2 regions of the Mycobacterium vicinigordonae genome follow, and region 1 is predicted to be linked to the other one. Evidence: predicted binding sites of a transcription regulator. Region 1 holds the regulator's gene; the other holds the start of a gene.
What was found. The regulator HspR, encoded in region 1, represses chaperone genes until heat shock. The targets are predictions, from matches to a motif close to ANNTGAGTNNNNNNNACTCANNT.
Positions count from the first base shown of each region.

Region 2: the regulator HspR is predicted to act here: its motif matches at 5,222-5,244, upstream of lon (endopeptidase La).

Region 1 covers NZ_CP059165.1:804,824-811,896, reverse strand. Annotated here, with positions in the region: gene H0P51_RS03420 (PPE family protein) at 1-4,672, shown strand, start outside; gene H0P51_RS03415 (heat shock protein transcriptional repressor HspR) at 4,908-5,282, opposite strand; gene dnaJ (molecular chaperone DnaJ) at 5,282-6,454, opposite strand; gene grpE (nucleotide exchange factor GrpE) at 6,494-7,073, opposite strand, start outside.
Region 2 covers NZ_CP059165.1:3,300,271-3,307,343, forward strand. Annotated here, with positions in the region: gene H0P51_RS14860 (NAD-dependent epimerase/dehydratase family protein) at 1-742, shown strand, start outside; gene H0P51_RS14865 (DUF72 domain-containing protein) at 746-1,471, opposite strand; gene H0P51_RS14870 (endonuclease) at 1,477-2,112, opposite strand; gene H0P51_RS14875 (TfoX/Sxy family protein) at 2,152-2,484, opposite strand; gene H0P51_RS14880 (nitroreductase family deazaflavin-dependent oxidoreductase) at 2,484-2,867, opposite strand; gene lon (endopeptidase La) at 2,887-5,208, opposite strand; gene H0P51_RS14890 (hypothetical protein) at 5,391-5,621, shown strand; gene H0P51_RS14895 (alpha-hydroxy acid oxidase) at 5,618-6,850, opposite strand; gene H0P51_RS14900 (DUF1810 domain-containing protein) at 6,884-7,073, shown strand, end outside.

The DNA.
Region 1 (7,073 bases):
CATCGCCGGCTTCTTCAACAACAATCCGATCGCCAACATCGGCGCGGCCAACATCGGTTTCGGCAACATCGGCGACGGCAATGTCGGCAACGACAACTTCGGCTTCGGCAACCTCGGCAGCAACAACTTCGGCCTCGGCAACGTGGGGAACAATAACGTCTTCTCCGGAAACCTCGGCAGCTACAACGTCGGCTCTGGAAACCTGGGCAACAACAACTTCGGCCTGGGCAACCTAGGCAACTACAACCGGGGCTTTGGTAACGACGGCAGCTTCAACATCGGCTTTGGCAATACCGGCAACAACAACATCGGCATCGGCCTCACCGGCAACGGCCAAGTCGGGTTCGGCGCCCTCAACTCCGGCTCCGGCAACATCGGGCTGTTCAACTCGGGCACCAACAATGTCGGATTCTTCAACTCCGGGACCGGCAACGTGGGCATCGGCAACTCGGGCATCGGCAACCAGGGCATCGCGAACGCCGGTATCGGCAACTGGGGCATGTGGAATCCGGGTAACGGCAATACCGGCATCGCGAACGCGGGCGACTACAACACCGGCCTGTTCAACGTCGGTACCACCAACACCGGCTTCGCGAACCCCGGCAACTACAACACCGGGATGGACAACACCGGCAACTTCAACACCGGTAACTACAACTCGGGCAGCTACAACACCGGTGATTTCAACAGCGGTAACTACAACACCGGCTTGGGCAACTACGGCAACGTCAACACCGGGTTCTTCAACGGTGGCAGCTTCAACAATGGCATCCTCTGGCGGGGCGATTACCAGGGCCTGCTGGGTGCGCATTTAGCGCTCGACATCCCGGAATTCCCGCTGCTGAACATGGACATCAATATTCCGGTCCATATTCCCATCAACGCAGACCTCTCCAACCTGCTGGTCAACGGCTTCACGTTCCCGGCCATCGTCATCAACGCACTCGGGATCACGAACTTCGTCATCGGACCCATCGCAATTCCGAGCATTTCCGGCACCCTGCCGAAGATCGACATCAACATCGGCAACCCCGACGGTTCAAGCTCGATCCCGATCCATATCCGCAGTGCATTAGGTCCGATCCACGTCGTTTTCCTCGACATTCCGGCGACGCCCGGATTCGGGAACACCACCAGCGCGCCGTCGTCGGGCTTCTTCAACAGCGGCCCGGGCAGCGTGTCCGGGTTCGGCAACATGGGCGCCAACGTCTCCGGCTGGTGGAACGCCACGAGCACCTCGGTCTCGGGCTTCCAAAACCTCGGCTCGCTGACCTCAGGTTGGGCCAACCTCGGTAACACCGTCTCCGGCTTCTACAACACCAGCACGGTCGACCTCGCCACGCCGGCCCACCTGTCTGGCCTCAACAACATCGGCACCAACCTATCCGGCTTGTTCCGCGATCAAGCCGGCACCATCTTCAACGCGGGCCTGGCCGACCTCGGCCGACTGAACCTGGGCGACGCGAACATCGGAAATTTCAACCTGGGCAGCGCCAATATCGGCAGCCAGAACTTCGGCTTCGGCAACCTCGGCGACCTCAACATCGGCTTCGGCAACGTCGGCAGCGGGAACATCGGGTTCGACAACGCGGGCCCCGGACTGACCGCCGCCCTGCACAACGTGGGCTTCGGCAACATCGGCAACTACAACTTCGGCATTGGCAATACCGGCGACGGCAACATCGGTTTCGGCAACACCGGCAACAACAACATCGGCATCGGCCTGACCGGCAACGGGCAATTCGGGTTCGGACCGCTCAACTTCGGCATGAACAACTTGGGCCTGTTCAACCTGGGCAACGACAACTTTGGCCTCTCCAACGCCGGCAATTTCAACCAGGGGATCGCCAACACCGGAAACTACAACATCGGCTTGTTCAATACCGGCAACAACAACATCGGCATTGGGCTCACCGGCGACAACCAGACCGGTTTCGGCTCACTGTCGTCCGGTTCGGGCAATACCGGCTTCTTCAATTCCGGCACCGGAAACACCGGCTTCTTCAATTCCGGCACCGGCAACACCGGCTTCTTCAATTCCGGCACCGGCAATTTCGGCATCGGCAATATGGCCAACGGTGGGATAGGTATTGGCCTGTCCGGCGACAACCAGATCGGGATCGGCGGCACGAACTCCGGCAGCTTCAACATCGGCCTGTTCAACTCCGGTACCGGCAACGTCGGCATCGGCAACTCGGGCACCGGGAACTGGGGCATCGGCAACACCGGCACCAACAACACCGGCATCGGCAATGCGGGCAACTTCAACACCGGCATGTTCAACACCGGCAGCTTCAACACCGGCATCGCCAACCCGGGCGACTACAACACCGGCCTATTCAACCCCGGCAACTTCAACACGGGCATCGGCAACACCGGCAACACAAACACGGGCTTCTACAACATCGGCAACTACAACACCGGAATTGCCAACGCCGGCAACTTCGACACCGGCGGGTTCATGACCGGCAGCATGAACAACGGCTGGTTCTGGCGGGCCGACGGCCAGGGTCTGCTGTCGGCCAACTACACCATCGTCGTGGAACGCATCAACGGCTGGCTCACCGTCGATGTGCCGATCAACATCCCCATCACCGGCACCATCACCGACATCAGCATTCCGGCCATCACTATTCCGCAAATCCCCGCCCGGGGAACGCTCGACATCGGCATCCTCGCCGGAACGGTGTTGGCCCCGATCGGCCCGATCAACATCCACGGCGGCGGCGCGTCCGCCCCATCGAACACACCCATCACCATCAGTTTCGGCAATCAGCCCGCCATCAACTTCAACATCGGTAACCCCGACGGCTCCACGAACATCCACATTCAGGGTCTGTTCGGCGCCGGTCCCGCCTATATCCCGCTACTGGATCTCAAACCCTGGCCAGGAATCGGCAATTTCACCACATCTCCGTCGTCGGGGTTCTTCAACTTCGGCAGCGGCCTGTCGTCGGGCTTCCAGAACTTCGGCAGCAACTCGGGCCTGTTCAACTACGCGACCGCGGCACTCGGCAACTCCGGGTTCTTCAACTACGGGTCGATGCAGTCGGGCTTCTCCAACCTCGGCGACGCCATCTCTGGTTTGTTCAACACCGGCAGTGCGACACCGGCCAACTTGTCGGGCTTCCACAACATCGGTACCAACCTGGCCGGCCTGTTCCAGAACGGCCCGAACGCGACCACGTTCAGCTTGGGTCTAGCCAACAATGGCTTCTGGAATATCGGCAACGCCAACCTGGGCGCGTTCAATATCGGCAACGCCAACATCGGCAACTACAACTTCGGCAACGGCAACATCGGCAGCTACAACTTCGGTGCCGCTAACATCGGCAGCTACAACTTTGGCCCTGCCAACTTCGGCAGCGGAAACTGGGGCTTCGGCAACTCCGGGCCGGCACTCACCGCGGCGCTGCAGAACATCGGGATCGGCAACACCGGCAGCTTCAACATCGGGTTCGGCAACACCGGTAATGGCAACATCGGCTTCGGCAACACCGGTGACGGCAACATCGGGATCGGACTGGTCGGCAACGCGCAGACCGGATTTGGCGGGTTCAACTCCGGCAGCGGCAACATCGGACTGTTCAACTCCGGCACCAACAACGTCGGCTTCTTCAACTCCGGCGACGGCAACTGGGGCATCGGTAACTCCGGCAGCTTCAACACTGGCATCGGCAACGCCGGCCTGGTCAACACCGGCTTCTTCAACACCGGCCAGGTCAACACCGGAATCGGCAACGCGGGCAACTACAACACCGGATTGTTCAACTCCGGCAACACCAACACCGGCAGCTTCAACCCTGGAAGTTACAACTCCGGCGACTTCAACACGGGCAGTTACAACACCGGCTACCTCAACTCAGGCAACTCCAACACCGGCGTCGCCAACTACGGCAATTTCAACACCGGTGCGTTCAACGGCGGCAACTACAGCAACGGGTTCTTCTGGCGGGGCGACTACCAGGGCTTGGCACATTTGCAGTACCAGAGCACCATCCCGGCGATCCCCTGGGATTACAGCATTGTCGGTGACATCGACATCCCGATCACCGGAACGATCAACGCCGTCACCCAAGACATGTTCACCATCTCGCAGTTCCAGATCCCGATCAGCCTAGAAGTCACCGTCTGCATCATCTACATCCCGTTCGTGGGATGTGTGCTGTCCGGGACATCCCCCCCAATTCCCATCAGTACCGAGACCTTGGGTCCCTTTACACTCAATCCGTCGGTGATCAACCCAGAGACGCCGTTGAGCTTCAACATCTCGTACCCGATCAACTTTGCCGACAACGGAACAGTGGGACCCTTCACCTTCGGCTTCGATTGGCAACAAACGCCCGGGTTCTTCAACTTCGGCACCGACCCGTCTTCGGGCTTCTTCAACTCCGGGGCGGGCGGCGCGTCGGGCTTCTTCAACTCTGCCAACGGCGCAGTCTCAGGCATTGGCAACGCGTTCAAACAGATCTCCGGCGCGTTCAACGGTGCGGGCCCGAACCTTTCGGGTTTGCAGAATAGCGGCACGCTCGAATCCGGCTGGGCGAACATGGGCAACTTCATATCGGGCTTCTTCAACACGACTATGCTCAACATGATGACCCAGGCGTTCGTATCCGGTGGGTTAAACTTCGGCCGCGACCTGTCCGGATTCTTCAACAACATCATTTAGCTCGCTCACCCGCTACGCGGGCTCCGCTCACCGACCTCCACCCATGGCGCCGCTCGCTCGCCCGCTACGCGGGCTCCGCTCACCGACCTCCACCCATGGCGCCGCTCGCTCGCCCGCTACGCGGGCTCCGCTCACCGACCTCCACCCATGGCGCCGCTCGCTCGCCCGCTACGCGGGCTCCGCTCACCGACCTCCACCCATGGCGCCGCTCGCTCGCCCGCTACGCGGGCTCCGCTCACCGGCGCGGTTGCCAGACGACGAGGGCGGTGTTCTTCGGCACCACCGCAAGCTCCCGACGCTGACTGGCCCGCAACGTCGCCAGCTCTTCGGACAACTCCTTGAGCCGCGACTGCAGTGCTTCGACGTGATTGGTCAGCTCGATAATCCGTTTGATCCCAGCCAGATTCACGCCTTCGTCCTGCGACAGGCGCTGCACCTCGCGCAGCAGGTCCACGTCATGCTCGGAGTACCGCCGCCCGCCACCGGCGGTGCGCTGCGGGCGGACCAGGCCCAGCCGGTCGTAGGTGCGCAGGGTCTGCGCATGCATACCGGCCAGCTCGGCGGCCACCGAGATCAGAAACGTTCGCGATCCCTCTTTATTCGAAGCCATCAGCGGTTACCTGCCCAACCTGCACGCGGGTCGAACCCGCTGGACCGCTCGGCCGCGGCATAGGCTTCGAGCGCCTCCTGCGCAGGGCCTTCCACGTTCGGCGGAACGGCCACCTTGACGGTCACCAACAGGTCGCCGGCACCGCCGCTGCGCTTGGGGACCCCGCGTCCACGCACCCGCAGGATGCGGCCATCGGCCGTGCCCTTGGGTACCCGGACACCGACCTTGCCGTCCAAGGTAGGCACCGAAAGCGTTGAGCCCAAAGCCAATTCGGTGAAGCTGACTGGCACGGTGACGGTCAGGTCGTCGCCGTCACGGCCGAACACCTTGTCCGGCCGGACATGAACCGTGACGTACAAATCCCCCGACGGCGCCCCCCGCAACCCGGCTTCGCCTTGGCCGGCAAGCCTGATCCGCTGCCCGTCCTCGACACCCGGCGGGATCCGCACGTTGATCGTGCGGGTGCGGGTGGTGACGCCGGTGCCTTTGCACTCCTCGCAGGGATGTTCGATGATCGAGCCGCTGCCGCGGCACTCGGTGCAGGGTTCGGAGAAGCCGAACGCGCCCTGGTTGCGGTTGATTACGCCGGCGCCGTTGCAGTTGGGGCACACCTTGGGGCTGGTGCCCGGACGTGCGCCGCTGCCATGACAGTTGGTGCACGGGGCCGGGCTGGTCAGCCGCAGCGGCATCGCGACGCCCTTGGCGGCCTCGACGAAATCCAGTTCTGTCTCGGTCTCCAGGTCGTTGCCGCGGCGGGGCCGGCTGGGTCGCGGACTGCCGCCGCGCCCGAACAAGCCACCGAACAGGTCGCCGATGTTGGCGCCGCCGGATCGACCTGCGGCCTCGAACAAGTCGTTGAGGTTGAACTCGGCGCCGTCGCCGCCACCAGCGAAGCCACCGAAGCCACCCGTGTCGAAGCGGCGACCACCCCCGAAACCACCGCCGGCGAACAGCCGGCGGGTTTCGTCGTACTCCTTGCGCTTGGCTTCATCGGACAAGACGCTGTACGCCTCGGACACCGCCTTGAACCGGTCGGCTCCGGCGGGGTTCTTGTCCGGGTGCAGATCGGAGGCAAGCTTGCGGTAGGCCGTCTTGATCTCTTTGGCGCTGGCATCAGAGGAGACGCCGAGCTCCTTGTAGAAGTCCTTCTCGACCCACTCACGCTGGGCCATTTCGCGTCACCTCCTCAGCTCTCTCGTTGATTGTGTGTGTTAGTCACCGGAGTCGTCGGCGTTATCACTCGTGTCGCGGGAACCGGTTTTGTTCGCCTCGCCCGCTACCGTGTCGACCACTCCGACCATGGCGTGCCGCAGGACCTGCTCACCGAGCTGGTAGCCCTGCCGCATGACGGTGCCGATCACGGGCTTGGAGCCCGGCCCACCGTCACCTTCGTGCTGCACGGCTTCGTGCAGTGCGGGGTCGAAATCCTCGCCCTCGACGCCGAATGCCGTCAGCCCGAGCCCGGTCAGCACGTTCGTCAGCTTGTCCGCGACCGATTTCATCGGTCCCGACTCCAGATCGCCGTGCTTGCGTGCGCGGTCGAGATCGTCGAGCACGCCCAGCAATTGGCTGACGACGCTGGCCTTGGCCCGGTCGGCCGCCACCTGCTGGTCGCGCAGCGCCCGCTTGCGGTAGTTGGCGAAGTCGGCTTGCACGCGTTGCAGGTCGCCGAGCAATTCAGCGGCCTTGCCTGCCTCTTCCGGCGATTCGCCGGCGGACGGCCCGCCCAGCGCTGAACCAGGTCCAGCGCCGGGGAGGTCGTGCCGCACTTCACCAGTCTCGGGGTCGATC
Region 2 (7,073 bases), 2.5 Mb from region 1:
ACTGGAGTCCTTGAGCGACGCGGCCCTGGGTGTTCGGTTGCAGTTGCTGCGGGATCGGATCCAGCAGGGCTGGATCTTGACCGGGCTGTGGGTCATCGACACCGGCGTCACGGCGGCCACGCTGGGACACACCCGTGCGGGATCAAGCGTCTACGGCGTCGGAGTGATCATGGAAAGCGGTCGCATCGCAGATGAGTGCGCCGGGCTGGCCACCATTCTGCGCGCGGACCCGCCGCTATGCGCGCTGGCCCGCCAAGGGAATGTCGGCAGCATCCGCGCGCTGTCCCCGCGCGCCGCGACCGCACTCGAGACTGCCGTAACCCACCTCGGACACCGCGGCCCCGCCGAAGCCGAATTGGCCAGCCCCACGTTCGCCGACGACCCCGGGCTGCTGCTGGCGGCCGCCGCGGAGATCGCCGAGGCCGGCGCGGCACCCGAACCGCCTGGCACGTTGTCTCAGCGGTTGGCCGACAGCGCCCGCAGCTCACGCGAACTTGCGCATGACACCACCATCCGGTTCACCCACGAACTTCGGATGACGTTGCGAGAACTGGGCTCTCGTCTTGCGCAGGCGGATCTAATCGACGTCGTCGACGACGCCTGCTATCTGCTGTGCGACGAACTCGTCACCGTTCCGAGCGACGCGCGGTTGCGGGTCAAGCGCCGGCGCGCCGAGCGGGAACGCCTGCAGGCGCAACACCCGCCCGACGTGATCGACCACACCTGGAACCCCGGCGGCTAGCGGTTAGCCCAGAATCTCGCGCAGCGACAGCGCATTTCGCACCGCATGACCGCCTAGGTCGTTGTTGAAGTAGATCCACACATCCCGGCCCTCACCGTCCCACACGGTGATGCGTTCAGCCCAGTCGCGCAACTCGGCGTCGCTGTAACAGGCGGTGTACATTGTGGCGGCTTCGGGACCGTGCAGCCGGACGTAGACCAGGTCGGTGGTGGCCCGCGGCAGGCATGCCAGACCCGCACCGCTCATCACGACGTAGCCGGCTCGGTGCTGTTCTAGCAACGCGAACACATTCGGGTCGTTCCAGGTGGGGTGGCGGAGTTCGACAGCCACCCTGATAACGGGCGGCACGCCGGCGAGGAACCCCGCCAGGCGTTCGTCGTCGCGCTGTTGCTCAGGATGCAGTTGGACCAGCAGCACACCGCGACGATCGCCCAGGATTTGCCAACAGCGCACGAACCGCTCGATCCATGGTTCGGGAGCGGACAGCCGACGGTAGTGGGAAAGACCGCGGTGCGCCTTGACCGACATCGCGAATCCGCTCGGCAATTGATCCCGCCAGCCGGCGAAGGTCGAATCCCTGGGCCAGCGATAGAAACTCGCGTTCAACTCGACGGTGTCGAACACTTCGGCGTAGTGGCACAGCCGGCGGGCACTGGGCAATCCCGGCGGATACAACACAGCGGTCCAGTGGTCGTAGGACCACCCGGAGGTACCTATCCGCACTGTCATCGGACTCAGTCCAGCACCCGCCCACGCAGGTCGTCGTCCAGCGATACTCGCACCAGCGCTGCCGCCAGTCGTGCGCAGCTGCGCGGCGCGAATCCGGCGAGCTCGGCGGGGTCGGACGGCAGCCGCAGCGCCTTGGCCCCAGCCGTGGCACGCTCGTCGAAGTACGGCCGCACCCACGTCCACACGTCTTGGACCTCACGCAGGAATATGTCCGCACCAGTGCTGCCGATCCCCTTGAAGCCCTGGATAATTCGAGTGGCTTCGGCGACATCGTGATTACTGCTGCGAGCTAGCTCCCGCAGGTCGCCGGAGAATTCGTCGCGGACCCGGGTCGCCATGACGGTGAGCCGGGTCGCCGAACTTTCGTCGTACCGCACGTAATGGGCGCGCCCGAACGCGTCGATCACGGTGCGCCGATCGGATGCGAGTACGGCCTTGGGCGTACGCAGGCCGGATTTGAACAGCTCTCGCGTGGCACGCATGGCGGTCCCGGCGTCGATCGGTTTACTGGCCAGCATGCACAGCACCAGCAGCTGAAACAGCGGCATCGGCTTGTCGGCGATCCGGATTCCCGCCTCAGCGGCGTAGGTGGTGCCGGCCATATTGAGCAGGCGGCGCACTCGGCGTTCGGGCGTGTTCATACGGCGCGGCGTACCCGGCACACCGCCTGGCAAACGCGATCACTTAGGCGGCAAAGCACCCGCATAGTCGGCGCCGCGGTCGACCCAGCTCTGCAGTTGACGTTTTGTTTTCACACCGTCGGCGGCGACGCGCAGCCAACCGCGAGTTTGCCTGCCAGCCATCACCATCGGGCTGACGTGCGCACGTTCGAGCAGCCGATCGGTGTCCTCCCGCGGCACCCGCACCATCAGCCCACCCTGCCCGCTGGCACAGACCGCCAGGTGCCCACCAATCAGAAACGCGAGACCGCCGAACATCTGCTTCTCGTCCACGTCGGGGCGCCGCGCCAACAGTTCGCGGATCCGGTTGGCCAGGTCTTCGTCGTAGGCCATCAGTCCAGGTCGACTCGAATGGTGAGCATGTCGCTGGCCATCACGCGCACCACCGAGCTGTTGAGTCTCGGCAGTTTGCGCAGCCGCGCCTGTACGTCATCGTCGGGCAGCAGGTGAGCGGTTCCGTTACGCCACTGCCCACGAATGCGCACCCGAACGGCCGGGTTCGCTTTGATGTTGCGAACGTAGTCGGAGTGCTCGCCGTGTTCGGAGACCATCCAGAACTGGTTGTCGATCTCTTTGCCGCCGACTGCGGTGTGGCGCGGCTGCCCCGACTTACGGCCCGTCGTTTCCAGCATGGTGACCGGCAGTTTGCGACCGAGCGGATTGACCACGAACCGTTGCACGCGATGCACGAACTGCCGTTTCAGATCCTGAGCCATGCCCGCGATTCTGCCAGGATCAGGCAGCGGAGGCCGCGCTCACCTCGAATTCCAGGGCTTGCGCGACAATTTCGGCCACGTCCGTCATCGGCAGCACGGTCAGTGACGCGAGAACTTCCGCGGGCACGTCGTCCAGATCCGGCTCGTTGCGGGCCGGAATGAAAACCGTTGACAGGCCGGCACGTTGCGCCGCCAACAGCTTCTGCTTGACGCCACCGATCGGCAGCACGCGACCGTTCAACGTAACCTCACCGGTCATGCCCACGTCGGAGCGGACCTGCCGCCCCGTCGCCATTGAGACCAGCGCCGTCACCATCGTCACCCCCGCGGACGGGCCGTCTTTGGGCACCGCGCCGGCGGGCACGTGGACGTGGATACGCCGGTCCAGGGCCTTGGGGTCAAGGCCGAGCGCGTCGGCGTGCGAGCGGACGTAGGAAAGCGCGATCTGAGCGGATTCCTTCATCACGTCGCCGAGTTGGCCGGTGAGCTGCAAACCGGCCTCACCCTCGGTAGAACCTGCCTCGATGTAGAGCACGTCGCCACCCAGGCCGGTGACGGCCAGCCCGGTGGCCACACCCGGCACCGCGGTGCGTTCGGCCGACTCCGGCGTGAAGCGCGGTCGGCCCAGGTAGCCGACCAGATCAGGCTCGTCGACCGTAACCGGCCCGGAATCGCTGGCGAGCTTGGTGGTGATCTTGCGCAGTGTCTTGGCCAGCAGCCGCTCGAACTGTCGCACCCCGGGCTCACGGGTGTAGTCGGCCGCGATCTTGCGCAGCGCGGTGTCGGTGACGGTGACCTCGTCGTCGGTCAGCGCCGCCCGGTCCCGCTGCCGAGGCAGCAGATAATCCCGCGCAATGGCGACCTTGTCGTCTTCGGTGTAGCCGTCGATCTGGACCAGCTCCATCCGGTCCAGGAGCGCCGACGGGATGTTCTCGATCACGTTGGCGGTGGCCAGGAACACCACGTCGGACAGGTCCAGATCCAGGTCCAGGTAGTGGTCGCGGAAGGTGTGGTTTTGGGCCGGGTCCAGGACTTCCAGCAGTGCAGCACTCGGATCGCCGCGATAGTCGGAACCGACCTTGTCGATTTCATCAAGCAGCACCACGGGATTCATCGTTCCCGCCTCACCAATGGCACGCACGATGCGGCCCGGCAGCGCACCGACGTAGGTACGCCGGTGCCCGCGGATCTCGGCCTCGTCGCGCACTCCGCCCAAGGCGACGCGCACGAACTTGCGGCCAAGCGCCCGGGCCACGCTCTCGCCCAGTGACGTCTTGCCGACGCCAGGCGGGCCGGCCAGCGCCATCACGGCACCCGACCCGCGGCCGCCGACCACCTGCAGACCGCGCTGCGCCCGGCGGGTGCGCACCGCGAGGTATTCCACGATGCGGTCTTTGACGTCGTCCAGTCCGTGGTGGTCGGCATCCAAGATTTGCCGCGCCGCCGCCAGGTCGGTGGAGTCCTCGGTCCGCACGTTCCACGGCAGGTCCAGCACGGTGTCCAGCCAGGTGCGGATCCAACCGCTCTCCGGGCTCTGGTCGCTGGCGCGTTCCAGCTTGGCGACCTCGCGCAGCGCGGCGTCACGCACCTTTTCCGGCAGGTCAGCCGCCTCCACCCGGGAGCGGTAGTCCTCCGACCCGTCCGGCTCACCCTCGCCGAGCTCTTTGCGGATGGCGGCCAGTTGCTGGCGTAACAGGAACTCCTTCTGCGTCTTCTCCATGCCGTCGCGCACATCCTCGGCGATCTTGTCGTTGACCTCGACCTCGGCCAGGTGCTCGCCCGTCCAGTCGATCAGGACGCGCAGCCGCTCTGCCACATCCACCGTTTCCAGTAACTGACGCTTCTGCACGTTGGACAGGTACGACGCGTAGCCCGATGTGTCGGCCAGCGCCGACGGGTCGGTCAGGCTGTTGACATAGTCGATGATCTGCCAGGCGTCACGCCGCTGCAGCATCGCCAGCAGCAATTTCTTGTACTCGGCGGCCAATCCCTTGACCTCGTCGGTCACCTCGGCGTCGGGGATCTCGGCCACCTCGACCCATAGCGCGGTGCCCGATCCCGTGACGCCGGCACCGATGTGCGCGCGCCGTTCGCCCCGCACCACGGCGGCGATCCCGCCGCCGCCGGGGATGCGCCCCACCTGCAGGATCTTTGCCACCACACCGTGTGTGGGGTAGCGGTCGTCCAACCGCGGTGCGATCAGTAGCTCCCGAGATTCACTGCCCTGAGCAGCGTCGACTGCGGTGCGTGCGGCGTCGTCGAGTGCGATCGGCACCACCATCCCGGGCAGCACGATCGGGTCCGTCACGAACAAAACCGGCACTGATTTGGCCTCAGCCATCAATTCCTCCCAAAGTTAAGTCTGCCCGACTCAACCCAGGCCCCGGGCAGTTTGTTCCCGGGCACCGCTCAATACCGCGACGCGCACATGAAAATTGTTAGGAAACGTTAGATGAACGAAAGTTGAACGTACACTGGACGGGCGCATCTACCGGAACACCGACAGCGAAGGGACGCCCGCACGTGATCACTAGGATGACCGTCGCCGTCATCGGTGTACTGAGTTCGTTCGCGCTCGGCGTGGTGCCAGCATCAGCCGAGCCCTCCGAGCCCCATCCCAACCCTTTCGGCGGTCTTGGCTGCGACTGCACGACCGTCCCCAGTGGAAAGCGGCCCGGCCTGACCACAGAATTCGATCGCGGAATCGGGTCGGGCCTGGCGGCCAGCCGCGTCAACCAGGGTCAGCAGCACTAGAGGGGCCCCAGCCGCCGCAGTTGGGTCACGTGTTTGGGCGATAGCTCCTCGAGGCAGGTCACGCCCAACAACGCCATAGTCCGGTATATGCCGCTTTCCAGGATCTCGATGGCGCGGGTAACGCCCGCTTCGCCGCCGGCCATCAACCCATATAGGTAAGCCCGCCCGATCAGCGTGCAGCGCGCGCCGAGCGCGACTGCCGCCACGATGTCGGCGCCGGACATGATGCCGGTATCCACCAGGATTTCGGTGTCCTTGCCCAATTCCCGTGCCACCGACGGCAGCAAATGGAACGGAACCGGCGCTCGATCGAGTTGGCGGCCACCGTGATTGGACAACACGATCCCGTCGACACCACGGTCGACCACCGCGCGCGCGTCCTCGACGGTCTGAATGCCCTTGACGACGAACTTGCCCGGCCACTGTTGCTTGATCCAGGTCAAGTCGTCGAAGGTGACGCTGGCGTCGAACATGGTGTTGAGGTATTCGCCCACTGTGCCCGGCCAACGGTCCAGCGATGCAAAGGCCAACGGCTCGGTGGTCAACAGGTCGAGCCACCAGTGCGGATGCGGTATCGCGTCGAGAACCGTACGCAGAGTCAGCGCCGGCGGGATGGCCATACCATTGCGCAGGTCGCGAAAGCGAGCTCCCGACACCGGGACGTCGACGGTGACCAGGATGGTGTCGAATCCGGCGTCGGCTGCGCGCCGCACCAACTGCATCGAGCGTTCGCGGTCCTTCCACATGTATAGCTGAAACCACTTGCGAGCCTGCGGGACAGCGCTCGCCACGTCTTCGATGGAAGCGGTGGCCAGGGTGGACATGGAGAACGGGATGCCCGCGGCGGCCGCGGCCCTTGCTCCGGCGATCTCGCCTTCGGTGTGCATCAGGCGGGTGAAACCGGTCGGCGCGATGCCGAACGGCAACACCACCGGCTGGCCCAGCACATCCCATCCGGCGGTCACCGCGCTGACATCGCGCAGGATCGTCGGATGAAACTCGATGTCGCGGAAGGCTTGACGGGCACGTGCGATGGACAGCTCGTCCTCGGCGGCGCCGTCGGTGTAGTCGAACGCTGCCTTAGGAGTGCGCCTCTTGGCGATTCGCCGCAGGTCCTCGATGGTCAACGCGGCATCCAGGCGGCGTTTGGTGCGGTTGAACTCAGGCCGTTTGAACTGCAGCAGGGGCGCCAGGTCGCGGACTCTGGGCACCCGTCGTTGGACCGCCATCAGCTCATCTAAGCAGTGTGCGACGGTGGTGTGATGGACTCCGCAACCGACCCCTACAACTTAAAGCGGTTCGTAGACGCGCAGGACCGGGTCTATGCCAACGTGACCGCCGAACTGCGCGCCGGACGGAAACGCAGTCACTGGATGTGGTTCGTGTTCCCCCAGTTACGCGGGCTGGGCCGCAGCCCGACCGCCGAGCGGTACGGCATCGCCTCGCTTCAGG